DNA from 2 places in the Clostridium sp. BJN0001 genome. Region 1 is predicted to be linked to the other one. Evidence: predicted binding sites of a transcription regulator. Region 1 holds the regulator's gene; the other holds the start of a gene.
What was found. The regulator HrcA, encoded in region 1, represses chaperone genes, less so after heat shock. The targets are predictions, from matches to a motif close to TGTTAGCACTCNNNNNNNNNGAGTGCTAACA.

Region 1 (15,540 bases):
TTTTTTAATCAATTTATTTTCAGTCTATTTATCGTCGTCTACTTTAAAATCAGCATCAACTACATTATCGTCTTTGCCTGCATCAGCTTTAGCACCATTATCTGCTGTTCCTGTTGCAGCGCCTTGTTGTCCTGCTGCACCATTTGCTTGAGCTGTCTGTTGATACATCTTTGTAGCTATTGGATAGAATGACTGATTTAATTCTTCAGTTGCCTTCTTTATAGCTTCTATATCGTCTCCGTCTTTAACTTTCTTTAAAGCTTCGATTTTTTCTTCAACCTTTGCTTTTTCGTCTGCAGTTGCTTTATCTGCATTTTCTTTTAATGTTTTTTCTATCTGATATACTGTCTGTTCTGCAGTATTCTTAACTTCAATTTTTTCTTTTCTCTTCTTATCTTCTTCAGAATACTTTTCTGCTTCTTTAACAGCCTTATCAACTTCATCATCAGAAAGATTTGTTGATGCTGTAATTGTTATATTAGCTTCTTTTCCAGTTCCCTTATCAAGAGCTGATACCTTAACAATACCATTTGCATCTATATCAAAAGTAACTTCGATTTGAGGAATTCCTCTTGGGGCTGGAGCAATACCTGATAAAGTAAATCTTCCAAGAGATTTATTATCAGCTGCCATCTGTCTTTCACCCTGTACTACATTAATTTCAACTGAAGTCTGATTATCTGCTGCTGTTGAGAAAACCTGACTCTTCTTAGTTGGAATTGTAGTATTTCTTTCGATTAACTTAGTTGCAATTCCACCGGCAGTTTCAATTCCAAGTGTAAGAGGTGTAACATCAAGAAGAACTACATCCTTAACATCTCCTGTTAAAACTCCACCTTGTATAGCTGCACCTACTGCAACACATTCATCAGGGTTAACTCCCTTTGAAGGTTCTTTTCCTGTAAAGTTCTTAACAGCTTCAACAACTGCTGGAATTCTTGTAGAACCTCCTACTAATATTATCTTATTTATATCGCTTAAGCTTAACTTAGCATCTGCTAATGCTTTCTTCATAGGTTCTATTGTTCTATCTACAAGGTCCTGAGTGATTTCATTGAACTTAGCTCTTGTAAGGTTCATATCGATATGTTTTGGACCTGTTTGATCAGCTGTGATAAATGGAAGATTTATATTTGTTTGAGTTGAAGCAGATAATTCTATTTTAGCTTTTTCAGCTGCTTCTTTTAATCTCTGTGATGCCATCTTATCTTGAAGAAGGTCTATATTGTTTTTAGCTTTAAAATCATCAGCTATATACTTCATGATTTTTTCATCAAAATCATCTCCACCAAGATGTGTATCTCCATTAGTTGCAAGTACTTCGAATACTCCGTCTCCTAAATCAAGAATAGATACATCAAAAGTACCACCACCTAAGTCGTATACTAATATCTTCTGGTTAGAATCCATCTTATCAAGACCATAAGCAAGTGATGCTGCTGTTGGTTCATTTATAATTCTCTTAACATCAAGTCCTGCAATCTTACCTGCATCTTTAGTTGCCTGTCTCTGGCTATCATTAAAATATGCTGGAACAGTAATTACAGCTTCTGTAACTGGTTCACCAAGATAAGCTTCTGCATCTTTCTTTATTTTCTGAAGAACCATTGCTGAAACCTGCTGTGGTGAGAATTCCTTTCCATCAATATTTACTTTATAATCAGTTCCCATATGTCTTTTAATTGAGATTACTGTCTTATCAGGATTTGTTATTGACTGTCTTTTAGCAACCTGACCTACTAATCTTTCTCCGTCAGCTTGGAAAGAAACTACTGAAGGAGTTGTTCTTGCTCCCTCTGAATTAGCTATAACAACTGGATCTCCGCCTTCCATAACTGCAACACATGAGTTTGTTGTTCCTAAATCAATTCCTATAATTTTTCCCATAATATATTCCTCCTAAAACTTAATTTAAGTCTATTTGCTTATTTAATTAATTTATTTATATTAATATATTAATTTGCAACTTTAACCATTGAATATCTTATAACCTTGTCATCCTTCTTATATCCTTTTTGAAGAACTTCAGCTATAACATTTTTACCTAAATTTTCATCTTCTATATGCATTACTGCATTGTGATAATTAGGATCAAATTCTCCTGAAGCATCAATTTCCTCTACTCCAAGCTTGTTAAATGCATCAGTGCATCCTTTAAGTGTCATTTCTATTCCTTTTTTTAAATCATCGACACTTCCTTCTGCCTGTGCTGCTCTTTCAAGATTATCAATAACAGGAAGTATTTCTTTTAATACATCACTATATGCATCTGCATATATGCCTTCTTTTTCTTTTACTGTTCTTTTTCTGAAATTATCATATTCAGCCATTGTACGTAAAAGTTTATCCTTTGTATTATCAAGTTCTATCTTTATTTTTTCTGCTTCCTCTTTATATTTCTTAGTCATAGAAAGCTCATCACTTCCTTGCTCTTTATTTTCAGAAGCTTCATCTTTTGATTCTGCTTTAGTTTCTTCTACATTTTCTGCATTATCTTCAATTTTAACTTCTTCATTTTTGTTTTTATTATCATTTTCATTACTCATACTATTTAAATACACCTCATTTCAAGTTTTCATATCTTTGGATTTTTTAGTATATTGTTCAGTTCTTTAATAACCTGAGACATTATTGCTATTACTTTTGAATAATTTATCCTCTTAGGCCCTATAAGTCCTATTGTTCCTATAGGTCTATTTTTATACTGATACTCTGCTGAAATAATACTGCAGTCCTTTGCCTGTTTTTTATAATTTTCATCACCAATACTTACTGTAATATAGTCTTGAGGCTTTATAAGCTCCATAAGAGATTCCTTATCATTTAGAAGTGAAATCATTTCTTTTGCCTTGTCTATATTATTGTACTCTGGGTAATTAAATATATTGTTTGCACCATTTAAAAAGACTTCAGAGGAGTCTGATGCATTAAGTGTTTCATATAATACAGGTAAGATTGCGTTAAAAAGTTCATCATAACCTGTAAGATCCATCTTAAGATTATTAATTACTTCAAGATTAATATCTTTTATTGAAAGATTCTGAAGTCTTTTATTAATAATTTCATTTATTTTATTTATAACCTCAATCTGAGGAATATTTTTAAGATGAATTATATGATTTTTTATAAGTCCTGTATCAGTTAAAATTACTACTACAAGATTTCTTTGATCAACTCTTACAAGCTGTATAGATTTTAAAAGACTTCTCTTTACAGATGGTGCTTCAATAATACAAGTAAGGTTTGTAAGATTAGACAAAAGCACACTTGTTTGTTTTATTATCTGATCTATTTCACCCATTGCAGTTTCAAGCATATATTCTCTTATATTAACTTTTTCTCCAGCAGTCAGTGTTGAGTTTTCCATAAGCTCATCAACATAAAATCTGTATCCTTTGCTTGATGGAACTCTTCCAGATGATGCATGAGGCTGTTCAAGATAGCCCATTTCTTCTAAATCTGCCATTTCATTTCTTATTGTGGCAGATCCAATTCCTAAATCATAGTTTTTAGCAATTGTTCTTGAACCGACAGGTTCTCCATAATTAATATAATCATTAATAATAGCTTGAAGTATTCTTAATTTTCTATCATCAGAAGCCATAATCTCACCTCTTTTATTAGCACTCATCACTATCGAGTGCTAATGACTATGCTTTAATAGTATGCTTTAATACGATTTTTGTCAATTCTTCTTATTATTATTTTTTCTCATTTAAAGGCTTTTATTGAAAATAGAGTGATTAAATCTCTGTTTTTCTTCTATTTTCTTTGATTTTCTATATGATTCATAAAATAAAATCGCTCATAACATAATTTGATACTTCAATGCCCTTCTTACTTAAATATATTCTGCCATTATTTCTTGCAAGAAGTCCCTCACTAATATGTTTTATTAAAACACTGCTATATACATCATCTATTTTTTTATTAAATTTTCTAAAAAATTCATCTTCACTTATTCCTTCTATCATTCGAAGTCCCATAAACATAAATTCTTCCATATCATCATTTATAGTATTTTTATATTTACAATCTGATGCATCTTCATCATTTTGAATTCTCTTTATATATGTATCTATATCATCTATATTTTTAAAACGGGTATCATTTATAAACGAACTTGCAGATACGCCAAGTCCAAGATACTCATTACATTTCCAATATGCTTCATTATGTATGCATTCCTTGCTAGCCTTAGCATAATTTGAAATTTCATATTGATTATATCCACTCTGCTCTAAAATCTTTTTTGCATTATGATACATATTTATTTCATCTTCCTCTGACGAAATATTAAGTTTACCCTCACTATACAATTTATAAAATGGAGTTTTTTCTTCGATTATAAGACTATAACATGATATATGCTCAGGATTTAGACTTGTAATCTTATTTAAAGTATCATCAAAATCTGAAAAACTCTGATCTGGAAGATTAAACATAATATCTATATTTATATTTGAAAATCCTAAATTTCTTGCTAAGAAATAACTTTCAAGAAATTTTTCATATGTATGTATTCTTCCTATTTCTTTTAATATTCTATTATCTGTTGACTGAAGCCCAAGGCTTAGTCTATTCACCTTATATTTTTTTAGTATTTTAAGCTTATTTACTGTAAGAGTTCCAGGGTTACATTCTACTGTAAATTCATATTCATTCTCTATTTTCAATTTATTTATTGTATATAGAAGTCTTTCAAGGTTTTTATCATTAAGATATGTTGGAGTACCGCCTCCTATATAAATACTTTTTATTTTATACTCTGATGCTTTTTTTAATATTTCCATGTTAAGACTTTTTATATATTCATCTATAAGTTTATCTTTGCCTGCATAAGAAGGAAAATCACAATATCTGCATTTTTGAGCACAAAACGGAATATGAATATATATAGATATATCTTTCATATTTGCACCTCACAATTAAAGGGACTATCGTACTTATGCACGAAGCCCCCTTTAGTTTAAATTTATTAAGCCAAAAATATTTAGGCTTATAATTTTTTAATCAACTTTAAGTACTGACATGAATGCCTCTTGCGGAATTTCAACAGAACCTACCTGTCTCATTCTCTTTTTTCCTTCTTTTTGCTTTGAAAGAAGTTTTTTCTTTCTTGAAATATCTCCGCCATAACATTTTGCAAGTACATCTTTTCTCATAGCCTTAACTGTCTCTCTTGCTATAATCTTTGCACCTATAGTAGCCTGTATTGGAATCTCAAATAATTGTCTTGGAATAAGTTCTTTTAATTTTTCAGCTATTGCTCTTCCTTTATTATAAGCTCTTTCTTCAGGAACTATCATTGAAAGTGCATCTACTATATCCCCATTAAGAAGAATATCAAGTTTTACAAGTTTTGTCTGTTTATATCCTTTAAACTCATAATCAAGTGATGCATATCCTCTAGTTCTTGATTTTAATGTATCAAAAAAATCATATATTACTTCATTAAGCGGAATATCATAATGAAGTACTGCTCTTGTTTCTTCTATATACTCTAAATCTATATATGTTCCTCTTCTATCCTGACATAATTCCATAACAGGTCCAACATAATCTTTAGGAGTTATTATAGACACCTTAACTATTGGCTCTTCCATATACGAAACTTCTGCCATAGGAGGAAGATTTGTAGGATTTGTAAGTTGCATCATTGTCCCATCTGTCTTTTTTACTTTATAGATTACAGATGGCGCTGTTGTAATAATTTCAAGATTAAATTCTCTTTCAATTCTTTCTTGAATTATTTCCATATGAAGAAGTCCTAAAAATCCACATCTAAATCCAAACCCAAGTGCTATTGATGTTTCTTTTTCAAAACTTAATGCCGCATCATTTATTTGAAGTTTCTCTAATGCTTCTTTAAGTTCATCATACTTTGCACCATCAACAGGATAAATACCTGTAAATACCATAGGAATTGCTGGCTTATATCCATGAAGTGCTTTTTTTGTAGGATTTTCTGCATAAGTTATAGTATCTCCAACTCTTGCATCTCTTACATTTTTAATTGAAGCGGCAATATAGCCAACATCTCCAGCTGAAAGTTCTTTTGTAGGAAGTACACTTGGAGTAAATACTCCAACTTCTGTAACATCATAAACTGTATTAGTTGCCATAAGTTTAATTTTTGTTCCAACTTTTACTTCTCCATCAAATATTCTTACAATACATACAACACCTTTATAGCTGTCATAATATGAATCAAAAATAAGTGCCTTAAGAGGTGCATTTACATCTCCTTCTGGTGATGGTATGTTCTCTACAATTGATTCTAAAACCTTATCTACGTTAAGTCCTGTTTTAGCTGAAATAAGTGGTGCATCCTCAGCATCTATACCTATTACATCTTCTATTTCCTTTTTTATTTCATCAGGTCTTGCTGATGGAAGATCTATTTTATTTATTACAGGTGTAATTTCAAGGTCGTTATCAAGTGCAAGATACGTATTTGCAAGCGTTTGAGCTTGAATTCCTTGAGTTGCATCAACTACTAAAAGTGCACCCTCACAAGCAGCAAGACTCCTTGATACTTCATAATTGAAATCTACATGTCCTGGAGTATCTATTAAATTTAAAATATACTCGTTTCCATCTTTTCTCTTATAAATAAGTCTTGCCGCTTGAGACTTAATTGTAATTCCTCTTTCTTTTTCAATTTCCATATTATCGAGTACCTGCTCATCCATTTCTCTTTTTGTAAGAGTACCTGTAAGCTCAAGTAGTCTATCTGCAAGGGTTGACTTACCATGATCTATATGTGCTACGATTGAAAAATTTCTAATAAACTGTTGTCTGTCATTTTTCATATATTAAACTGTTTTTAACAGTCTTTCACCCCCTGTTTTAGTATAATCAGATTGATTATATCATAAAACTATAAAAGCGTACAACGCAACTTTATTTAATCTTGTTTTCTATAAACTCTTTTATGTCTTTAAGTTTACTCTTTATTAAAAAATCTTTGTTTCCTATTTTAATAAAAACCTGACCATCTTTTTCAGGATATATTTTTATATAAGAATTGTCTATAATAAAGTTTTCAAAATCTCCTCCGAATTCACTTTTTGCCATATCATAATTTTCTTCAGCATTTCCAAGAGGAGAAAGTGCTCTAGTATTTATTACATTTATCTTTACTATGTTCCATAACATAAACATTAATACAACTAATACGGGGATTATCTTAATAAATAAATATCTCTTTTTCATAATATCACCTAATCTATAAATATAATTATTATTATTTACAAATTAGATGCTTTTTATTCATTTATTTCTATTTTTTATTTAATACTTCAGCAATTACTCTAGCAAGACATTTAGCAGTTAATTTTGCTTCATCTGGTGTGTTCATAATAGAACCAAGTTCAAATAATGCAGCCCCATCGTTTTTTCCCTGATGAAATGCATCAATCCCATGATGATAAGTAAGAATTCCTCTAGAAATTCCAGGGAAAAGTTCCTCTGCTTTTTTATTTAAAAGTTCTGTAAATTCTCTATTTTTTTGATACCTTGAACTATTTTCAGAATTTACAAACATAACTTTTGCAGCATTTTGCCCAAAAACACTAAATGTACACGCACTTTTATTTTTAATAGAATCTCTATGAAGGTCTATTATCATCTTAAAAGTATTATATTTCTTTATATATTTATCAACAGTTTCACCAGAACGTGTATAGCAGCCATTATATGAAACACAATGGTCAGTTTTATCATGAATTGTAGCTATTCCATAATTATTTTCAAGTTCATCACATAAAACATCTCCAACTCCAACTACATTTGTTTCTTCATTTTGACTATCTGTTTGAGATTCCGAATAATTTTCATGTGTATGTGTATGGTACACAAGAACTTCTACATTAGATTTTTGAAGCTCTTTTTTAAGAGACGAATCATATATATTGGTATTATCAGTTTTCTCATCTGATGTATTTTTTTCAAATTTTGAAATACTGCTGTCATTTATCTCAAACTCATCATATTCCCCATTTTTCAAAAGTGGAACATTTAAGATACTCATTTCACCGCATGTTATATCTCTATATGAAAGATCTGATATTCCTGCAAATTTCATTAAAATTTTTTTAGGAATAATTTTTTTACCATCTTCTTTATCAATTAAATAAGGATTTTCTAATTTTATAAGATTAGTATAATATATACCATTTTCTTTCATTTCGCTTTTTATAGCCGAAAACATTTTTATAGTGATTAAAAATATAACTGCTATGAATATAAATTCTTTGAAAAAATTTTCTTTCGATGTTCCCCTTTTCATAAAGATCCCCCTCTTTCCATAATTAATATATTAGTGATTTAACATAATTATTATAGAAAGATTTTATTTTAAGAATTTTTTAATTTCATCATAAGTCATATCTTGTTGAATAGATAAATTTATTCCATCTGATATTATTTCAGAAAGAGAATCTATTATAAGATCTATTTCTTTTGGTGTTACTATCATATCTTTTAGAACATTAGACGATATTGCATCGTTTATAAGTGCCATCTTTTCATTTCTATTTATATTATTAAGCATCTTAAAAAATTCACTTCCATTTGGGGAATTTTTTATAAGATAATCAATAACACAATCTAAAGTATCATTTGTTATAGTAAGTGCATCAACAACTGTTGGAACTCCAATTGCAATCACGTCACATCCAAGACTTTTTTTATTAATCTCAGTTCTATTATTTTTAACTCCTGCACCAGGTGATATTCCTGTATCACATATCTGTATAGTATTATTTACTCTTTCAGTTCTCCTTGCTGCTAATGCATCAATGCATATTACTATATCAGGTTTTACTTTATTAACTACAGCTTTTATAATTTCAGCTGTTTCAATTCCAGTAACTCCAAGAACTCCTGGTGCTATTGCACATACATCTCTTACATCTTCAAGTGAAGACTTATCCATAAGATTTTTTAAATGTCTTGTAACCATAATTTTCTTAATAACTTTAGGGCCTAATGCATCAGGAGTAATATCTATATTACCGAGTCCAACAACAAGTGCAGTCTGATTTTTTTTAAGATCAAACAACTTTTTAAGACTCATATTCAAAACTTTTGCTACATTTTCCATACATGTTCCATCATAATGAGTATAAGATGGTATTTCTATAGTTATATATGTACCTTTATCTTTTCCCATTTTAATAGCAGCATCATCATTTTTTATATTTACTGTTATAACATTAATATCATCATTTTTTTCTTCTGTAACTTCTATTCCATCTATATCTTTCTCATGATGTTTTTCTTTGTAAATCTCTCTTGCTTCTACAGCAAGATCAGTTCTTACACTATACTCAGAATTAACTATTTTTTTATTTTTATCCATAATATTCACCTCAAAATACTCTATTTAATTCTATTTTTCCTTTTTCTTTTATTTTAATACTTGAATTACGTATTCTGCGATGATATAATAAAGTTTGTTGAATATAAACTCGTACGCAGATTTCCCCAAAAACTGCGAAACCCTATAAAAAATTAAGGGGGTGAATTAAGAATGGCAAATATAAAATCAGCAAAGAAAAGAATTCTAGTTACTAGAACAAAAACTGCTAATAACAGAATGATTAAATCTGGATTAAAGACTGTTATTAAAAAGTTTGAAACTGCAGTAGACGCAAAGAACGTTGAAGAAGCTAAAACTTTATATACATCAGTTGTAAAGACTTTAGATATGGCTGCTACAAAAAATGTTATCCATAAGAACATGGCTGCCAGAAAGAAATCAAGATTAGCTGCTAAATTAAACATTTTAGCATAATCTTTAAACCCGTCAGAATTTTTCTGACGGGTGTTTTCGTTTCTATGCTTTTATTGTTACCGTACTAAGAAGCAAAAACTCAAGTTCCATATCTTTATCTAAAGTAGTACTCTTTATTCTCTTCTCAGTTTCTAAAGTGAGATTTAAAATCTTTTCAATTTTCTTTTTTGAAAATCTTTTTGAAAGCGAAATTAATTTTAATATTACAAAGTTTGAAAGTCTAAACTCTTTTTCAAAATATCCTACGTTTTTTCCATTTAAAAGTCCTATTTTTATTTCATAAAGTCTCTGAAACTGTCTTTCTATTGCAGATAAAATTAGCATATGGCTATCTCTTTTAAAAAGTATTTCTTTCAAAACATCTTCAGCCATTTCAATTTTACCTTGAGATACTAAATCTACAAGATCAAATATATCATCCTCTTCTGAAGAAGATACTATCTTATCAATATCATTTTTTTTAATTTCTCTATTAAGACAGTATGATACAATTTTATCTGATTCACTTTTTATTATAGTAAAATTAGTTCCACATTTATTTATAAAATACATAAGTTCTGTTCTTCCAATTAAAGCATGTTTTTCTTTAAATATGTCACTAACCTTTTTTATAAATCTATCCTTTCTTATTTTATCGCAGTAAACAAGTTCTAAGCTTTTATCGAAAGTCATTATGTTTTTATTTTTGGGAATCTTATCTCTTTTATCTTTTAGTAATGTATACATAATAAATATTGTAAATGAAGGTAAATTCTTTACATAATCTTTTAATTTTTGAATCATTTTAATATCTTGTTTTTCATTTAAGAATACAGATCTATAAACAATTACTACTTTTTTATCTGACATGAACGGCATGGTCTCACATGCATTAAAAATTTCATCAAACGTAACACTCATTCCATCAAACTTTATTACATTAAGTTCTCTAAAATTTTGATCTATATTTTTGTTTATAATCTTATTTATACATTCTTTGATTAATTCTTCATCAAGTCCTGCCATCAAATATCCATTTTTTTTCTTTCCATTTTCAATTTCTGATAAAAATTCATCATAATTAATCACTAATTAAAATCCTCTTTTCTGCCTAAAAAATTCTGCCGCCTATCACAATAAGTTTTCTATTTTTCTTAAAATCTATTATATCATAATATGTTGTTTTCTCATCTAAATCTTCCAATTTTAAAAGATATCTTTTTATCTTAGTATCCAAAATATAATTTTTCCCACATTTCTCTAAAGTTAATAATTCACCTGCTTTTACTTTATACGCTTCCCTTATTATATTATCAGAAAGAATAATTTTAGAAATATCTTTTAAGTTTGCATTTCTTTTTTGAGAAATTAAAACTCTTTCAAATTTATATGATATACTTACTATCCCTTTATCATGATACTCTATTACAAAAAAAGGTTTATATAACGATACTACTAAAAAACCTGAATATATTAAAGGCAGATATACAAATTTTTTATATCCTTTCTTTATTAAATATAAAGAAAAACAATATGTAATGTAAAGTGTTGCAAGATTCTGATTGCCATAAATATATGGCAATGAAAAATAAGACACCTTATCTAAAAAATAATCATATATATTAATACAGTGTATAATAAGATACGAAATATAATCAAAAGCATATGGTACAAATATAAAAAATGTTAAAATATTTCCTATAATAAGTATAATATTTATAAAAGGGACAAATATTAAATTCCCTATTAAAAAATTTATAGAAATATTATTAAAAACAATAAATACATATGGTATGACAAAAGCTTGTGCTGACAACGATATACAAATAATTTGACAAAGCTTTTTAGGCAATTTATATAAAAAAATATTCAATTTCTTATTAAATAAAATAATACCTGCTGTAGCTAAAAATGAAAGATGAAACGAAATTTCTGATGCAGATGCTGGATTAATAATAAGTATTATAATTCCAGCAAAAGAAAGCGATGACATGGAATTATTATTCCTTTTTAATATTCCTGAAAAAAATATCGATAAGAGCATTATAAACGATCTTATTGAAGATACACTACATCCTGTAAACATAACATATATAAATGTAATTATAATTGACACTCTAGAAGATAACATCATTTTAAAAATTTCAAATATAAACGCAACATGAAGTCCTGAAACACTTATTGTATGAATTATTCCAAATGACTTTAACTCTTCTTTATCCTGCACATCAAGTTCACTTGAATATCCATATGAAATTGATGCTATTAGTGACGCTTTTCTCTTTCCAATATTTTCTTTAAGTTTTTTATAAACTTTATATTTTATTTTTTGAAGATTAGTATAAAAATCATCTCTATCTTCTTTCATACTAAAAGGAGTGATTTTACCACATATCCCATTTGAAATATCATTTTCTTTGTAAACTTTACCTATAACAGAATACTTTTTTCCTTCATATAAATCATCAACTTTTGAATCTAAAACATACTTCTTACCATCACAAGTACAAACATTTTTTCCATATTTAACAGATTTAATCCTTATATGTGAATTTATATATGAAGGAACTCTATAATACATAGCTGTCTCAAAATAGCCTACTAAGAAGACTAAAATGATAATAATAAAAAACTTATATTCAACTTTTATAAAAATAAATATAAAAAAAAGTCCTGCACTTATTAATGCAAGACTTCTATCATCTAATATCAAACTATAAAATATACAGCCCGATAAAAGCGAAATAAAAAGATATATAATAGGATTATAGTATCTATCCTTATTAGACTTAATAAATAACAAAAATCTCACCTCATTAAGAGTTTTGCCACTTTTTAATTAATATTTCAAAAATAAGTAAAATAAATATAAATCCACATGCCTGACTTATTGCAAAAGTAGACACCATAATAGAATTAAAGTATAAATATATAAAGCAAAATAATCCTATACACACAAGTTCAATCAAAATTACTGATATTTCTTTAGAAAATTTTCCAAATTCATAAAAGCTATTAAATAAAATAAACATAAAAATTCCTAGTGATAAAATAATAGAAGAAATTAAAACCGACTCTCCACTTTCAGTTTTAGAGCATATAGTTAAAATTCCAGAAGAATATATCACTGATCGTATAACCATTTCTGTAAACGAAATTTCCTTTCCTTTATGTTCTATCATAATAATTGATATAGGAATAAGGAATAAAATATTTAAGAAAATTATATTTATAAAATTAAATATATCTTGTTTTCCAATAAAAAAGCCTATAAATAAAGTCAATAACTCTGAAGCAATCATCGTAGCAGATATCATAAATGCTCTTTCAATATTTGATAAAAGAGCCATAGAAAAATTCCTAACTTTAAAAAATGCTGATAAATAGTTATGTCCTTTAATAAAAAAGTCTGAAAATTTTCTAACAGCTTCAGATGAATCTGCTCTTGAAATACCAACAGTAGAAATATTAAGAGATGGTATATCCCCTAGTGTGTCTCCTGTACTTGCTACTTTATACCCATCTTTTATAAATAATGATATTATCTTTGCTTTAACATCAGGTGTAACTTTACAAAATATTCTTACTTTAGATAAAACATCTGTAAGTTCCTTTTTATTCAACGAATCTAATTCTATTCCAGAAATAACCTGAAGAGGATTTTTTATAATATTAGCTCTTTTTCCATTAGTAATAGCACTTAATTTATTCTCCTCTGTAAATAAAATAGGTATTATACCCTTATTTTTAATTGATTCTACTGAATCTTCAAGCGTATCTATAAGTGGATTCTCAAGTGCCATTATTCCAACAAAGACCATATTACTTTCAATATTTTCTGATCTTGAAGGCTTATATTTAAAATTTCTATATGCTATTCCTTGAGTAATAAGACCATCTAAAGAAAATTTCATATCAATATCTTTTATTTTTTTAATTCTTTCATCAGTAAGCTCTCTTTCTACGCCATCTATCATTACATGAGTACATATACTTAAAAGAGAATCGAGATTTCCTCTCGAATTTGCTCTATATCCTTTTCTATTATTTGTAAGCACAGTATAAAATCTTTTGTCCGTATCAATCGGTATCTCAAAAATTCTTGAATTTGAATTGTCTACTGCCGATTTATAAACTTTTTTCATTGCAGCAAATTTTAAATATGCTATTTCAGTTATATTCCCCTTTCCTCCATCATGTTGCTCATCATATGAAGCATTATTACATATAAGAGATATTTCAAGCATTCTATTAAAATTAGTATCACGTACATATGCTGATTTACCATCAAAAACAATCTTATCATTAGTATAAATCTGCTTTACTTCCATTTCGTTTTTACTTACAGAACCTATCTTATCAAGAAACATAATATCAAGATCTTTTACAAAGTCAAAAACAGAAAAATTATTAATTATTATATTATCTTTTTTAAATTTTCTAATTATCATATAATAATTGAGTGCAGAAAATGCTACGATTGGAAAACATCCTATTATAAATAATGAAAATGCTATTATATCAATTGGAATTGATGACCATATTAATAATAATGCAATACACATTACTATTAAAGTAAACATTCCTATGTATTTAAACCATATATTTGATATTTTATTAGCAAAAATATGTTTCTTTTCGTTTGCATATGTAATCATAGTTATTATTTTTCCAAGTTGAGTAAAATTTCCTGTAGAAATAACTATGCCTGTCCCAGTTCCTTGCTTTACTACTGTACCTTTAAATAATATATTTTTCATCTCTTTTATAGAATTAATATATCCAGATACCTTACCTTCAAACTTTTCTTTAAGAAAATGTTCTCCAGTAATACTTCGTTCATCTACTTTTAAATTACTAGCTTTAATTATTCTTATATCAGCAGGAATTAAAGTTCCCTGCTGAAATTTTACTATATCTCCTACAACTAGTTCCTCACTCTTTATAATCTTTACGACTCCATCTCTAAGTACAATTGCTTTTGTAGAATTTATTTTTTTAAGTCCAGATAATTTCATCTGTCTTAAAATATTATGCAGCATCTGTGCAATAATATTTATTACAAATATAACTCCTAAAATTTCTGCATAAAAATAGAATCTGTAAAATAATAAAAATCCAATAATAAGTGCATATACATAATTAAGTTTCTGTTTGAAAATTAATATTATATAGAAAAGTACATTATTTTTGTTAATGATATCAACTTTATTTGATCCATACTTTTCTCTTAAATTATTGCAATCTATTTCATTTAAGCCTTTAGAAGCATCACTTTTTAATATGCTTACTATATCAGGCCAAGAAACAGTACTATATTTTTCCAAGATAACCCCACCATCCAATTTATTATTTTCTATATAATATCATTGTATATTATATTTAACAATTAATAAACAATTTATCACAGCTTTTTGCTAATTTTTAGTTTTAGGATTAAATATTAAAGACATAATATATCCAAAAAATATTGCAGCCGTTATTCCAGCCGCACCTCCTTTTATTCCTCCTGTAAATACTCCTATAAATCCTTCTTTGTCTACTTCTTCAATTACAGCTTTTGCAAGACCATTTCCAAAGCTTGGAAGAGGGACTGTAGCTCCCGCACCTCCAATTTCAATTAATTTATCATATAATCCAAATGAACCAAGAATTGCTCCAAGTACAACAAAACTTACTAATATTCTTCCAGGAGTAAGTTTTGTATAATCAATCAAAAGTTGACCTATTACACAAATAAGACCTCCTACAATAAATGC
Region 2 (15,540 bases), 440 kb from region 1:
TCTCCTGAAATATAATTAAATTCTAAATGTTTATGTGTCTCATTAAACTTCTTTTTATTCTTCTTAATCCATTCAATATTAGATAATATAAATGTTTCAATCTGTGCTTTTGTCATTCTATTTGGAACACTTACAACTATTGCGCCATCCATACGGCGCACTCTTATGTACATATTTTTTATATTTTTCTTATTAATTTCTATTGTAATTTGATCAATAGTAATATATTTTTTCATATAGCACTTTCTGCCTTTTCCTTAATATTTTATATAAACAATTTCGCAATACAAATAATAATTGCAGAAAAAATCGCAGTTATTGGAATTGTTAAAAACCATGTCCATACTATGCTTTGAGCTATTCCCCATTTTACACATTTAAATCTTTTGCATGCGCCAACTCCCATTATTGTAGTAGTCATTACATGAGTTGTACTTACTGGAGCTTTAAAAAGTGTTGCTGTAAGTATTACAAAAGCAGCACCAATCTGTGCTGTAAATCCGTTTACTGGTGTAAGCTTTGTCATTCCACTTCCCATTGTTTTTATTATTTTTTTACCTCCAACAGATGTACCAAGTGCAAGTGATAATGCACATATTCCTATTACCCATGTTGGAACTTCAAATACACTTATAAGTCCGCCACTTAAAAGTGACATAGTAATAATACCCATAGATTTTTGTGCATCATTACTGCCATGGTTAAATGCAACAAAAGCTGCTGCTAAAATTTGAAGTTTTAAAAAAACTTTATTTACAATGCTCCTCTTAAATGGTTTTAACATACGATTTAAAATATTCATAAGTATATAACCAACAAAAAAACCAATAATAGGTGAAAGAAATAACCATAATACAACGCTATGGAAAAGGTTGTACCAATTAACTACATTAAAAGAATTATTATATGCAATTCCTGCTCCTACAAGTGCACCAATTAACGCATGAGATGAGCTACTTGGAATTGCAAAATACCATGTTAATATATTCCATACTATTGATGATACAAGAACAAACAGAATAACCCACTGTGGAGTAGTTGAATGACTTACAATATTATCTCCAACAGTCTTAGCTACTTCAGTTCCTGTAAATGCACCAATAAAATTAAAAATGCAGCATATAATAACAGCACTTCTTGGCGTTAATGCCCTTGTTGTAATTGAAGTTGCTACTGCTGTAGCCGTATCATGAAATCCATTAATAAAGTCAAATATTACTGCAAAAATAATTATCAAAATGGAAATAAAAACAGGGCTATGCATTTTTTATAACAACTCCCTCTACAATGTTTGCTACTTTTTCAGAACTATCAATTGTGTTTTCTATCTTCTGATATATTTCTTTCCATTTTATAACTGTAAGCGAGTCTTTTTCATTCTTAAATAAAAAAGCAACATCTTCTCTAAATGATTTATCAGCTTCACTTTCAATCGCAGATATTGCCATTATCTTATCTAGCAAAACTTTTGATTTGCATCCATTTTTCTTAAGTTCATCCATTAATTCATAAAGATTTCTAGTTGTATTTAATAAGTATCTACATTCTTTTCTAACTCTATCTGATGCTTCCATAATATCAAACATTATAAAACGATGCATTATAGAATTTATACAATCAAGAATATTATCCATTCCTTTTACTATCTGATAAATATCTTCTCTATCAATAGGAGTTATAAATGCCTCATCTAATTCTTTTGTTAATTTACGAACTAAATCATCGCCTATATCTTCTAATTTAGAAGTTTTCTCTACCTGCTCTTCTTTTTTATCAAGACAGTCTAGATTTTCATTTAATATTTTAGCTGAATTATAGACAGTTTTAGCTGATTGAAACAGCATATCATAAAATTTATCATCTTTATTACGAAATTTAAACATTTATTACACTCCTCAATTTATAGTCATTTAACAATTAATTAACAACTATTTAACATTATATCATAATAATTGTTTTTATGTCTTTATCTATCTAAATAAGGAATGTAATTTTTTATAAGATTATTTTTCTAATACATTTTTCAAAATCTTTCTTCTCCCATATTTGTGGAGTTGGGTAAATTTTTCCTTCTTGCATTGCCCATTTAACCATTTTTTGAATATCAGATTCTTTAATCATGTCAAACTTACTTTTAATATTCATTTCTCTATTTATATTTTCTATCCATTTTATAAATTTATCTGACTTATCCTTTTTATCATTTCCTTTTATAAAACATACATCTGCAAGATCTGCTAATTTATCATAAACAGATTTTCCATACTGTCTCATTACCTTAGGAAGAAGCACTGCCATTGCAAGTCCATGAGGAATATTATAAAGTCCACTTAATGTATGACCTATAGAATGTACATATCCAACCATTCCTCTATTAAAAGCTATTCCAGCTGCAAATGATGCCCTCTGCATATTAATTCTTGCATTAATATTATTTCCATCTTTATATGAATTTAAAAGATTATCATATATAAGTTTTACTGCTTTTTTTGCATTATCTTGTTCAAGCTTTGTAGTATATTTATAATTTGTATATGATTCAACAGCGTGACACAAAGCATCCATACCAGTCATAGCTGTTACAGACGGAGGAAGCGTAATAATAAACTTTGGATCGAGGACTGCAAAATCAGGAATAAGTGCAATATCACCCATGCCCTGTTTATGATGAGTCTTTGAATCAGTTATAACCGCATACATTGTAGTTTCTGTTCCTGTCCCTGCTGTTGTAGGTATTGCAATAAATGTAGGAATCTTTTTCTTTACTTTCATTCCAATAAGATCTGAAACCTTTTTATTAGGATGTATAACTCGTGCACCAATTGCCTTGCAGCAGTCAATCGGCGATCCTCCCCCTATTCCAATTAGCATTTTGCAATTATCTCTTTTATAAATATTTAAGCCCTCTTCAACATTTATATCTGTTGGATTTTGAACTACATCTTTATAAATTGAATATTTTATTGAATTTTTATCTAAATCATTTAAAAGAGAATTTATCATACCCTTTTTATATAAATTAGGTCCTGTAACAATAAGAGGTCTTCCTAATTTATTTTTTAATATAATTTCAGAAACCTTATATACAGAATCTATCCCTTCTATTAATTCAGGTACTCTAAATTTAAGCGTTTTAAAATAGTTTTTAACCACAAACTGTATTGTTCTGTTAAGTATAATGCTCATATTAATTCTCCCTGCTTTTTTCATAATAATCTATTTCAATTATTATAATTCAGAGAAAATAAAATAACAAGAAACAAGCTAATAATAAAGACCTTGAAACTTATAAAATAAGAGTTTCAAGGTCATTGATTTTTTATTTTTCCACAGGCTCAGAATATTTTTATTTGCCTCTTGGGGATATTCTGAAGTGTCTGTGAATATGGAGTTTTTCTGACTTTTCATAAATATTATAATTCAAACATTTTCAAAAGCACAAATTATCTTGTCGATATTGGAACTTCTATCCTATCTCTAGCAACACAAACTTCATTTTGAACTAAATAACATTCAACATAATGTTCTCCTCTAAAATCTGTTGATTCGTGATGTCTTTTATTATTAGTTTTTGCTATCTGACCTCTAATTAAATTTCTTCTTTCTGCTTCATATCCAACATTTCTAACTTTCCAATAGATATCATAATTACCTTTTATATCAGTTTTATATATAAAGAAATTGAGTTGCTTATTTCTGCTAAGCCAACTATTTTGCTTAATAATTGTGCTTAATAACTTATCTAAAAATCCATCTTGAGTTACTTTGCAATCAATGGTCAAATTATATCTAATATCCACTGGAAACAAGTCTTCAATAAATTGTTCTGTATCTATATATAAACTAGATGCTCTTGAATTTTCAGATACTGTTTGCTTTTTAGGAAATTTGCTTCCAAATATTTTTCTTAATTCTTTATTTAAACTAGTTGATTCTTCAGTTAAATCTTGTATTTGGTTATAAGCTTTTTTTGCTTTAGTTACAAATTTTCCATCATCACAATTGTTTACTTGTTGATTACTTCCTAATGCATACCAATAAGATTGGTCTTTATTTTGATTTTTTAAATACTTAAATAATTTTTGAACCATTTCAAAATAATCATCAAAATCTATATTTTTATAGTCATCTTTATCATTTAAAAAATTGTAGGATAATGTATCTATTAATAATCCACCAAATTTAAAACCCTGCTTATTCTTCCAAGCTCGTAACATATTTGCTATGTATTTAAAATTATTATCTGTATCTTCTGCTGTCTTTTTACTCTCTTCTTTTTCTGCTAACGGCTTAGTTATCTTCCATTTTCCTCCATTATGTGTGTCCGGATATTTGAAACTATCGTCAGATTGTTTGAATCCTGGAACTAATTCTACTGTATAGTTGTTGAAGTTAATTGCGACTACTTGTCCATCACCACTTATATCTGTCTTAGAATAACGTTTTTTTAAAACATTTTTTACATCTTGTAATAATGCGGATTGACCATTACTTTCATAGGCATCATATTGCTTATATATTTCATCTGGTAAATCAAACAATAAATCCAAATCACTTACACCCTTAATAGATGTTTCTCTTCCTACTGACCCTACCATATACATATGTGTCTCTTTATCATTCTCTATTTCATAATAATTATCATTTAATTTTTTTGCTATTTCACCAGTTGTTCTTTCCATATCACTTAAATTATCTAATTGTATATTGTCAATAAAAGTTTTGAAATCATCTTTAATCGCCATATTTTCCTCCCTTATACTATTGATTTTTTCTTGCTAAAATAGGTAAAAAACTATCTATCTCATCATCAGAATAAGTATTATCTTGTCTTTTTTTCAAATTATCTGATGCTTTATTTACTGCTTCTTCTTCAGTATCTAAACATTTCTTATAAATATCTATTTGTTTCTTTAATACTTCATCTCTTTTGCTTCTTAATAAATCTTCTGTATACTTTCCCATTTTAATATCACATAATATTGAGATTAATTCTTCTCTCAATTCAAGCAAATCTAATGCTGATTTTTTATGTTGTTTATGTAATGATTTTAAATCATACGTTTTAAAATACGAATTAATAAAGAATGAAATTGCAGATATTATTGCTGTTACTACTTTTAATGCAAATTCATCAATAAAAACTACAGCGAATATTCCTGATGTAGTCATTGCAGATAAAGCTATTCTCCAATTTTCTAATTTTTTATACCTATCTAGATATATATCACTCTGTTTTTCTTGTATTTTATGAGTCCATACTGTTCCTGCAAATATCTGCCTAAGTTGCCCTTCAATAATATCTATATTATCCATAACTATATCCTCCTGTTTTGTTAGCGCTCTTCTTTTGTGAATGCTAACAAAACTATTTTATTCCTATTTTTTTCCACAATCAACTAGCGTTTATTCATAACAACCTAACAGAATAACCTATTTAAATTTTTATTTTTAAATTTATCTTTATACTATATAGATACATTGATTTTTGTTTTGGTTTTATATTTTAAGAAATATTTTTAATTTTTAATTTTTAATTCGACTCTATGTATTGTTATAATTAAATCTATTATAATTATATATCTACTAGATTATTTTGGCAAAGAAAGATTTTTATTACATTTGATACATAAATAACGCACTAGATTTAATTTATTTTAAAATATTAATTTTATGCGAATTAATGTTACAAATACTCCAAAGAATAAAATTTATAAGAATTTTAATTTGTTTCTTTGTATTGGAATCTGTTGTGAAAATTATAAAAAACTTATATGTATATAAAATAAATTATATGTTATAATATAAATATAATTTATAAAATAAAAGAGCTTGAACATATCACCATATGTTCAAGCTCTATACAATCAGTTAAAGCAACTGATACCACTAAATTAAAATTTTTGTTTAAAATAGTAGCTAAGATTTGCAGTCCTGGGCTACTATTTTTTTATCTTCTTTATAAGTAATATGATAAATGTTAACAATGCAAGTAAAAAATTGCCTGCTGTGAATAACACTAATAAATCATTACTCATATGTACCACCCACTTATTCGGGGATTGTGGTATGAGTAGCCCTTAACTAAATTGTACTTTCACATTATATCAAAATAAATGATATGTTTCTATATAAAGCGAAACTAATATAATTATTTGTCTTGTATTATTTTTATAATTTGAAGTTAAAACCACAAATAAAAAAGACCTCAGAACTGCTTAAATAACAGTTTCAAGGTCTTTATGATTTCCTAATTTTATTCTCTTTTTCCACAGACTAACAATATATAAAATCACTTTCTGTGACTATTTTTTTCTTACCTGTGGATAATTTAATTACTCAAACTCAATAGTAGCTGGTGGTTTTCCAGTGCAATCATACATTACTCTGTTAACACCTTTTACTTCATTTACTATTCTTGTTGTAACTTTAGATAAAACTTCCCATGGAATATTTGCACCTTCTGCTGTCATGAAGTCGCTTGTTAAAACTGCACGAAGTGCAATTGCATAATCGTAAGTTCTTCCATCTCCCATAACTCCTACAGAACGCATGTTAGTAAGTGCTGCAAAATATTGACCTAAGTTCTTATCTACTCCTGCTTTTGCAACTTCTTCTCTGAAGATTGCATCTGCATCTTGAACTATTTTAACCTTATCTGCAGTAACTTCTCCAATTATTCTTATTCCAAGTCCTGGACCTGGGAATGGCTGTCTGTTTACAAGGTAATCAGGAATTCCAAGTTCTCTTCCTGCTTTTCTTACTTCATCTTTAAATAATAATCTTAAAGGTTCAACTATTTCTTTAAAATCAACATAATCAGGAAGTCCTCCAACATTATGATGAGATTTTATAACAGCTGATTTTCCAAGTCCACTTTCTATAACATCAGGATAGATTGTTCCTTGAACTAAGTAATCAACTGATCCTATCTTCTTAGCTTCTTCTTCAAATACTCTTATAAATTCTTCTCCGATTATCTTTCTCTTGCTTTCAGGTTCAGTTACACCTTTTAGCTTTTCATAAAATCTTTCCTGAGCATTAACTCTTATAAAGTTAAGATCATATGGACCATCAGGACCAAATACAGCTTCTACTTCGTCTCCTTCGTTCTTTCTTAAAAGACCATGATCAACAAATACGCATGTAAGCTGTTTACCAATTGCTTTAGATAAAAGTACAGCTGCAACTGACGAATCTACTCCACCAGATAATGCACATAATGCTTTTCCATTTCCGATTTTTTCTCTTAAATTCTTAATTGTAGTTTCTACAAAAGAGTTCATTTTCCAATCGCCAGCACATTTACATACATTAAATACGAAATTATGTATCATCTTCATTCCTTCTTTAGTATGCATAACCTCAGGATGGAATTGTACAGCATATAAATTTTCTTCTTCATTTTCCATAGCTGCAACTGGACATACAGGAGTATGTGCAGTGACCTTAAAGCTTTCTGGAGCTTTTTTAATATAATCAGTATGACTCATCCAGCATATTGTCTTTTCACTTACATTTTCAAATAACTTAGAAGATTTATTATCAATTGTAACTTCTGTTTTTCCATATTCACTTACAGGTGCTGTTTTAACTTCCCCTTTAAGCATATATGCCATAAGCTGAGAACCATAACATATTCCAAGTACTGGTATTCCTAATTTAAACATTTCTTCAGGACAGTGTGGTGACTTCTCTCCATAAACGCTATTAGGTCCACCTGTAAAAATAATACCCTTAGGATTCATTTCTTTAATTTTGTCGATTCCTAATGTATAAGGATGAACTTCACAATAAACATTGCATTCTCTTACTCTTCTTGCGATAAGCTGATTATACTGTCCACCAAAATCAAGAACTAAAACTAACTCTTTTTTCATTATTTCCTCCTATATTGTCTATATAATTTTCTGCTCTTATTATATATTATACAAGTTTTTTTCAATATAAAAATAGAAAATGTAAAATTAAAAATCTTAGAATAACTTCAATTTAAAATTTTACATTTCTATCATTAATATACTTTATAATCTATTCTATTTATTGTCTTACACTATAGTTTGGAGCTTCTTTAGTAATATTAATGTCATGTGGATGACTTTCTCTAAATCCTGCTGCTGTCTGAACTACAAATCTTGCAGTTTCATATAAAGTATCTAAATCCTTAGATCCTAAATATCCAAGTCCTGATCTTATTCCTCCAAGAAGTTGGAATATTGTATCTGCAACATATCCTTTATATGCAACTCTTCCTTCTACGCCTTCTGGTACAAGCTTTTTGTTTCCTTCTTGGAAATATCTATCTTTAGAACCATGTTCCATTGCTGCAAGAGATCCCATTCCTCTATATACTTTGTAGCTTCTTCCTTGATATATTTCCATTTCTCCTGGTGCTTCATCACATCCTGCAAATAATGAACCCATCATTGCAACAGATGCACCAGCAGCTAATGCTTTAACTACATCTCCTGAATATTTAATTCCTCCATCTGCAATTACAGGAATTCCATATTTTCTTCCTACTTCTGCACAATCCATAACTGCAGTAAGTTGAGGTACTCCTACTCCTGCGATAATTCTTGTAGTACAGATTGATCCAGGTCCTATACCAATTTTAACACAGTCAGCTCCTGCTTTTATTAAGTCCTCTACAGCTTCAGCAGTGGCAACATTTCCTGCTATAATCTGAACATCAGGATAAACTTTCTTTATTTCGGTAACAGCCTCTAAAACTCCTTTTGAGTGACCATGTGCTGTATCAAGTACAAGTACATCAGCTTGTGCTTTTACAAGTGCTGCAACTCTCTCCATCATGTTTCCTGTAACACCTACAGCTGCTCCGCATAGTAGTCTTCCTCTTTCATCTTTTGCAGCATTAGGAAATTTTTTAACTTTTTCAATATCTTTAATTGTAATAAGTCCTTTTAAATATCCTTTTTCATCTACTAAAGGTAACTTTTCTATTTTATGTTCCTTTAATATTTCTTTTGCATCTTCCATTGAAGTTCCTTCTGGAGCAGTAATTAAATTTTCTTTAGTCATTACCTGAGATATCTTCTTTGAATAATCTGTTTCAAAAGTTATATCTCTATTTGTAATTATTCCAACTAATTTTCCATCTTTGTCAGTAATTGGTACTCCTGATATTCTGTACTGTCCCATAAGATTTTCAGCATCTTGAAGTGTATGATCTGCTGATAAGAATATTGGATCTGTGATAACTCCATTTTCCTGTCTCTTTACCTTATCTACTTCTTTTGCCTGCTGCTCAATTGTCATATTTTTATGTATTATTCCAATTCCGCCTTCTCTTGCTACTGCAATTGCCATTTTAGATTCAGTTACAGTATCCATTCCAGCACTCATAAGTGGAATATTTAATGCAATTTTTTTAGTTAAGTGAGTTTTAACACTTACTTCTCTTGGTAATACCTCAGATTTATTTGGTACTAATAACACATCGTCAAAAGTGTATCCTGTTTTTAATATTGTTGCCATTTTTACTCCTCCTAAAATAATTTATTTCTTGCATTTGTTTTAAAATATGAATTAAAAATTTCATTTTTTTACTTATTTTTAAGTACAAAAAAAGCACATTAACCTTTTAAGCGACGTTAATATGCTTAAGCGGAAATATTTTCGCTTATACTAATGTCACTCATAGTCAGGAATTTACGGCTCCTGGTAGACACTCCTTGCCATATTCAAGGTATATATGAGTTTTTAACAATTTGATTTCTTTGAATTAAAACTATTATAAATTATTCAAAGTCTAAAGTCAATAAATTTTGAAGTAAAAATTGCATTTCTATGTCAAAAATTTTATTAAGATGTCGATTCTATTTCTTCATTACTTGTTTGATTTTCCACATTTTCTTCATTTCCTTTAACTGAACTTGGAATTAATTTGTCGCTTTCATCTATATTAAAATTTGCTCCCTGAACTATAAGATAACATTCTTCTATAGTGCTTGCATCATCTAGATTAGGAAGATTAACATCACCAACAAGATCTTTTATATCATTATTAGAAAGTGCAACTGTTACTGTATCATCACTATCTATTCTTTCTTCATTTTCTAAATTATAAGTTTCAACTGCCATTACAATCTTCCTACATTGATCTATAACTTTTGTCTTTTTAGCTTCTTTCACATATCCTGTAAGTTTTGGTATCATAATAGCAGATAATATTCCTATTATAGCCATAACTGCAACAAGCTCTATTAATGTAAATCCCTTTTTCTTACCATCTCTTTTTATCATTTCTACTGTCCTCCTGTATCTTTCATTATGATTATTTACCATTTCTATTTTTTTATACAAGAAAACATTATTTTTTAAATTTATTAAACCTCATCTTTAATATCATAAAATTCTTTCATTTTTTCTGCTAAATCAGGATCTGTTTTCTGTAATCTTTCAATATGCTTTTTTCTTATTTCATTTATATGATTAAATGCTGTTAAATTGACTTCCTTAAAATGTTCTGAGACTTTTATTCTTTGTTTCTTAATCATTGCTATTGCATCTGGATTAAGATTTTGAAGTTTTCTTTCAACTTGAGAACGCCTTTTTTCAATTGTTTCTTCAAAATCTTCAGTATTATACTCAGCCTTTTTAGCAATTTCATTTATATGCATTTCTAATCTGTCCAAAAGTTCATTTTCATCGAACAAACCAATTCTACCCCATTTTGCATTAATTTCTGCTCGTTTTATTTTTTCTACTGAAATCTCTTTACTCTGTGAAACACTTTCTAAAACCTCCATTGCAAGCATTTCCATCTTATGTCCTGCATCTTTCCCAAATGCCCATTCAAACTCAAAAAGAGTATCATTTCTTTCACGAACTGTCTGTATCGGTGTTATTCCGTTTTTATCTTCTAATTCATATGGGTATTCTATTTTAGCATCTCTAAGTGCAAGTGTTATAGTTCTTCTTACAAACCCATTATTGATAAATTCTTCTGCACCAAGCTTTCTAAGTTTATCATTTACTGCACCAACATGCTCTGTAATATAAAACCTTATTCCTTTATTCTTAAGTTTTTTAGCTATAAGTACAAGTCTTTCTACTGCTGTAATATCAACATTTCCAATACCACTTGCATCAACAATCACTACTTTTGTATCATCACTTATCTCATTTTCTATATCTTGTTGAAACGTATCAATATTTGCAAAAAATAATGTACCGCTGAATCTATAAATTACTACATTTTTTATTTTATGTGCATTTTTATTTCTTTCAATTCCATAATAGCCATCAAACCCCGGAATTACTCCAAGCATTTCTCTTGGTGGAACAGATGCTTTTAAAATTACAGAAACAAACGAAAGAATAACACCAATTAAAACTCCGTAAATTGTTCCCATAATAAGTACTCCTGCAAAAGCTCCAATAAATATAGCAAATTCACCTTTATCTGTTTTCCATAATCTTTTTGCAACACCTATTTCAAGAATTCCTATAAGTGCAGCAAGTACAATTCCAGTAAGAACTGGAACTGGAAGATATGCAATTATTCCTGTTCCAAATAAAAGAATGAACATCATAGTAATTCCAGATACTATAGACATAATCTGGCTTTTTGCTCCAAATTGTTCTGCCATAGAAGTACGTGACACGCTTCCATTAAGAGGACAACATCCAAAAAGTGATGCTGATATATTAGAAATCGCATATGCAAATATTTCTCTTCCATTTTTTATCTTATAATTATTTTTTATAGCATAACTATTTGCTGTGAGAAGTGTAGATGAAACAATAACAAGTGCAATAGTAAGACTTTCTATTACTAATGTTTCAGGATTGTTTATTAATATAGAAAAATCAAGTTCCTTTAATCTTGGAAGACCTGCTGAAACCTCTGGAAGAAGCTTTACTCCGTATCTATCTACATGAAATAGTATTGTACTTAATGCTCCAGCTATAAGCATCACAACAGATGTCGGAAATTTAGAAGAAACCTTCTTTACAAAAAGAATAATAATAATTGTACTCATACTCATTATAAAAGAAAGCATATTAAAATTTGAAAATTCATTATATATATTAATGATAAGTTTAAATATTTCTCCAGTACCTGATGAGCCTCCAAATAATTTTGGTACCTGCATCATTATGATAGTACTTCCTATACCTGTTATAAATCCTGCTAAAACCGGTTTTGATATATATCTTACAAGTCTTCCTGCTCTCAAGAAATAAAATATAATAAGCCAAACTCCTGTAATAAGTGTAATTATTGGAACAACCTTCATCGCGTCTTCACTGCCTGTAATTATTCCTAAATTTGATATAACTCCTCCTACTAATGCTGCAGGTGCTGCATCAACTCCAAAAACAAATTGTGGAGAAGTCGATAAAATTCCAAAAATAATTACAGGGAATAAAGAACCATATAAACCATAAACAACTGGAAGTCCACCTACTTGCGCATATCCCATTGAAATTGGAATTGAAATGAGAGCTACAATAATTCCAGATATAATATCTTTTGAAATATATTCTTTTCTATAATCTTTACATCCAAAAAAACTTTTCTGCATTATCTATCCTCTTTCCTTACTATTTTATTCTTTTTAACTCTTTAGCTTTAGTTTATATTAAAACTATTATAATTAACAGATGCTATATAAAAAAAAGAGCTATTACACAAAATTGTAATAGCTCTTTATAGGCTTTTTCTGCCTAAACATCTACTTTTTTGTTATTAGTACATTCCGCCCATTCCCATTCCTGGATCTTGTCCTGGAGCTGGTTTTTCTGGTTCTTTTATATCTGCAACTGCAGCTTCTGTTGTTAAGAATGTTGATGAAACTGATGCTGCATTTTGAAGTGCTGATCTTGTAACCTTAGTTGGGTCAACAATACCAGTCTTTATCATATCAACATATTTACCACGTAATGCATCAAATCCAATACCTGGTTCACTGTTTCTAACTTTTTCTATTATTACAGATCCTTCGAGTCCTGCATTTGTTGCGATCTGTCTTACTGGTTCTTCAAGAGCCTTTACTATTGTATTAATTCCTACCTGTACATCAGGAGTTTCAGAAGTAAGTTCTGCAACTTTATTTAATACATTGATATATGCAGTACCACCACCTGCAACTATTCCTTCTTCAACAGCTGCCTTAGTAGCATTTAATGCATCTTCAATTCTTAGCTTCTTCTCTTTAAGTTCTGTTTCTGTAGCAGCTCCAACTTTGATTACAGCAACTCCTCCAGCAAGTTTAGCTAATCTTTCTTGTAATTTTTCTCTATCAAAGTCTGATGTAGTTTCTTCAATCTGAGTTCTAATCTGAGAAACTCTTTCTTTGATTGCTTCTGCATCACCTTTACCATTTACTATTACAGTATCTTCTTTAGTGACTTTAACGCTTTCTGCCTGTCCAAGCATTTCCATCTTAGTTTCTTTTATGTCATATCCTAATTCTTCAGAAATCACTGTACCACCTGTAAGGATTGCGATATCTTGAAGCATTTCTTTTCTTCTATCACCAAATCCTGGAGCTTTTACTGCTACACAGTTAAATGTTCCTCTGATTTTGTTAACAACTAATGTTGCCATTGCTTCTCCATCTACATCATCTGCAATGATTAATAACTGTTTTCCTTGTTTTACTATTTGTTCAAGGATTGGAAGAATGTCTTGAATGTTGCTAATCTTCTTATCAGTTATTAATATATATGGATTTTCAAGTCTTGCTTCCATCTTTTCTGTATCTGTAGCCATGTAAGGAGATACATAACCTCTATCAAACTGCATTCCTTCTACAACATCAAGTTCAGTTCCCATAGATTTTGATTCTTCTATTGTAATAACTCCTTCATTGCCTACCTTTTCCATAGCATCTGCGATAAGCTTTCCTACTTCTTCATCAGAAGCTGAAATTGCAGCAACTCTTGTTATGTCATCTTTTCCTGTAACTTTCTTAGAAATCTTTTTAATCTCTTCAACAGCTGTATTTACAGCCATTCTGATACCATTTCTTATAAGAATTGGATTTGCTCCTGCTGTAACATTCTTTAATCCTTCTCTTATTATAGCCTGTGCTAATAATGTTGCAGTTGTTGTTCCATCTCCAGCTACGTCATTAGTCTTTGTTGCAACTTCTTTAACAAGCTGTGCTCCCATATTTTCATATGGATCTTCAAGTTCAATTTCTTTTGCTATTGAAACACCATCATTTGTTATAAGTGGTGCACCAAATTTTTTATCTAAAACAACGTTTCTTCCTTTTGGTCCTAAAGTAACTTTAACTGTATCTGCTAATTTATTAACACCAATTTGCATACTTTTTCTTGCGTCTTCACCAAATCTAATCATTTTAGCCATATATAAACACTCCTTACTAATATTTTTTTATATCTATTATTCTACTACTGCTAATATATCTTCTTGTTTTAGAATTGTATATTCTTCGCCTGATACTTTTACATCTGTACCTGCATATTTAGAATATAAAACTTTATCTCCAACTTTAACTTCCATTTCTACTTTCTTTCCATCAACTGTAGCTCCTGGTCCTACTGCTACAACTTCTGCTTCCTGTGGTCTTTCCTTAGCAGTTCCTGTTAAGACAATTCCACTTTTAGTCTTTTCTTCTGCCTCTAACTTTTTTATTACTACTCTTTCTCCAAGTGGTTTGATATTCATGAAAAACCCTCCTTAAAATATATATAAAATTTATTTATACTTTTTTCTGTTAGCACTCGTTAAAGTTGAGTGCTAATACAATTATTATAATATCCTTTCTACCCCTATAGTTCAAATGCTCTTTTTTAAATTATATGGCTAAATTTTATCATTATTCTAAATTAGCTCTATTTTTCTATTTATTACTCATTATTTCTCTGTATTACTCTTATTTTTATTCTTCACAATATAATGATACTGCCTAACCTTATAAAATTCCCTATGTAAAAATTATAATTTTATTTTATTTTCACGTGCATAATAGAAAAGATACTGCTGAGCAAATCCAGATAATGTTTTAAATTTGTCTCTTCCAAAAATTCTTATTTTATTAAGTGATACATCAGATGCACCATAAAAATGTATCATTGCACGTTTTACCCATACATCAACAGGAAATGCTGAATGCTTCTGCATAGAAAAAAGCATAACACAGTCTGCCACTTTTGAGCCAACACCTTTAAACTCTTGAAGTGCTTTATGACATTCATCATCATTTAAATTTTTTATATAATTAAGATCATACTTCTGTATCTCTTCTTCATCCGATAAATCATTTTCATTAACATAAGAACTATATATCTTACCTATTGTGTCTAATATGTATTTACTTCTAAAAGATGCTCCTGTTTCTTTTATTTCATCAAGAGATGCATCTTTTATCTGCATAATGGTTGGAAAAGTATAGTATGTTTCCCCTTTATACTCTATTTTATTTCCCCATTTTTCTGAAATTTTATTGATAGTCTTCATTATTGAGGGTATGTTATTTCTTGCTGAAATTATAAAACTTATAAGAATTTCAAAAGGATCTTGATTTAAAATTCTTATTC

Region 2: a site for HrcA is predicted at 14,716-14,746, ahead of groES (co-chaperone GroES). Genes of this name have one in related genera too.

The regions. Positions count from the first base shown of each region.
Region 1 covers NZ_CP094971.1:1,732,738-1,748,277, forward strand. Annotated here, with positions in the region: gene dnaK (molecular chaperone DnaK) at 25-1,887, opposite strand; gene grpE (nucleotide exchange factor GrpE) at 1,956-2,546, opposite strand; gene hrcA (heat-inducible transcriptional repressor HrcA) at 2,576-3,604, opposite strand; gene hemW (radical SAM family heme chaperone HemW) at 3,789-4,913, opposite strand; gene lepA (translation elongation factor 4) at 5,010-6,815, opposite strand; gene MTX53_RS08410 (hypothetical protein) at 6,907-7,218, opposite strand; gene MTX53_RS08415 (stage II sporulation protein P) at 7,286-8,293, opposite strand; gene gpr (GPR endopeptidase) at 8,357-9,367, opposite strand; gene rpsT (30S ribosomal protein S20) at 9,539-9,802, shown strand; gene holA (DNA polymerase III subunit delta) at 9,845-10,870, opposite strand; gene MTX53_RS08435 (ComEC/Rec2 family competence protein) at 10,893-12,584, opposite strand; gene MTX53_RS08440 (cation-transporting P-type ATPase) at 12,598-15,108, opposite strand; gene spoVAE (stage V sporulation protein AE) at 15,199-15,540, opposite strand, start outside.
Region 2 covers NZ_CP094971.1:2,176,369-2,191,908, forward strand. Annotated here, with positions in the region: gene MTX53_RS10690 (SprT family zinc-dependent metalloprotease) at 1-236, opposite strand, end outside; gene MTX53_RS10695 (inorganic phosphate transporter) at 266-1,264, opposite strand; gene MTX53_RS10700 (DUF47 family protein) at 1,257-1,883, opposite strand; gene MTX53_RS10705 (iron-containing alcohol dehydrogenase) at 1,996-3,186, opposite strand; gene MTX53_RS10710 (hypothetical protein) at 3,444-4,745, opposite strand; gene MTX53_RS10715 (SLATT domain-containing protein) at 4,762-5,316, opposite strand; gene guaA (glutamine-hydrolyzing GMP synthase) at 6,336-7,880, opposite strand; gene guaB (IMP dehydrogenase) at 8,041-9,498, opposite strand; purine riboswitch at 9,642-9,739, opposite strand; gene MTX53_RS10730 (type II secretion system protein) at 9,826-10,266, opposite strand; gene MTX53_RS10735 (SulP family inorganic anion transporter) at 10,350-12,554, opposite strand; gene groL (chaperonin GroEL) at 12,719-14,347, opposite strand; gene groES (co-chaperone GroES) at 14,384-14,668, opposite strand; gene MTX53_RS10750 (DNA glycosylase) at 14,939-15,540, opposite strand, start outside.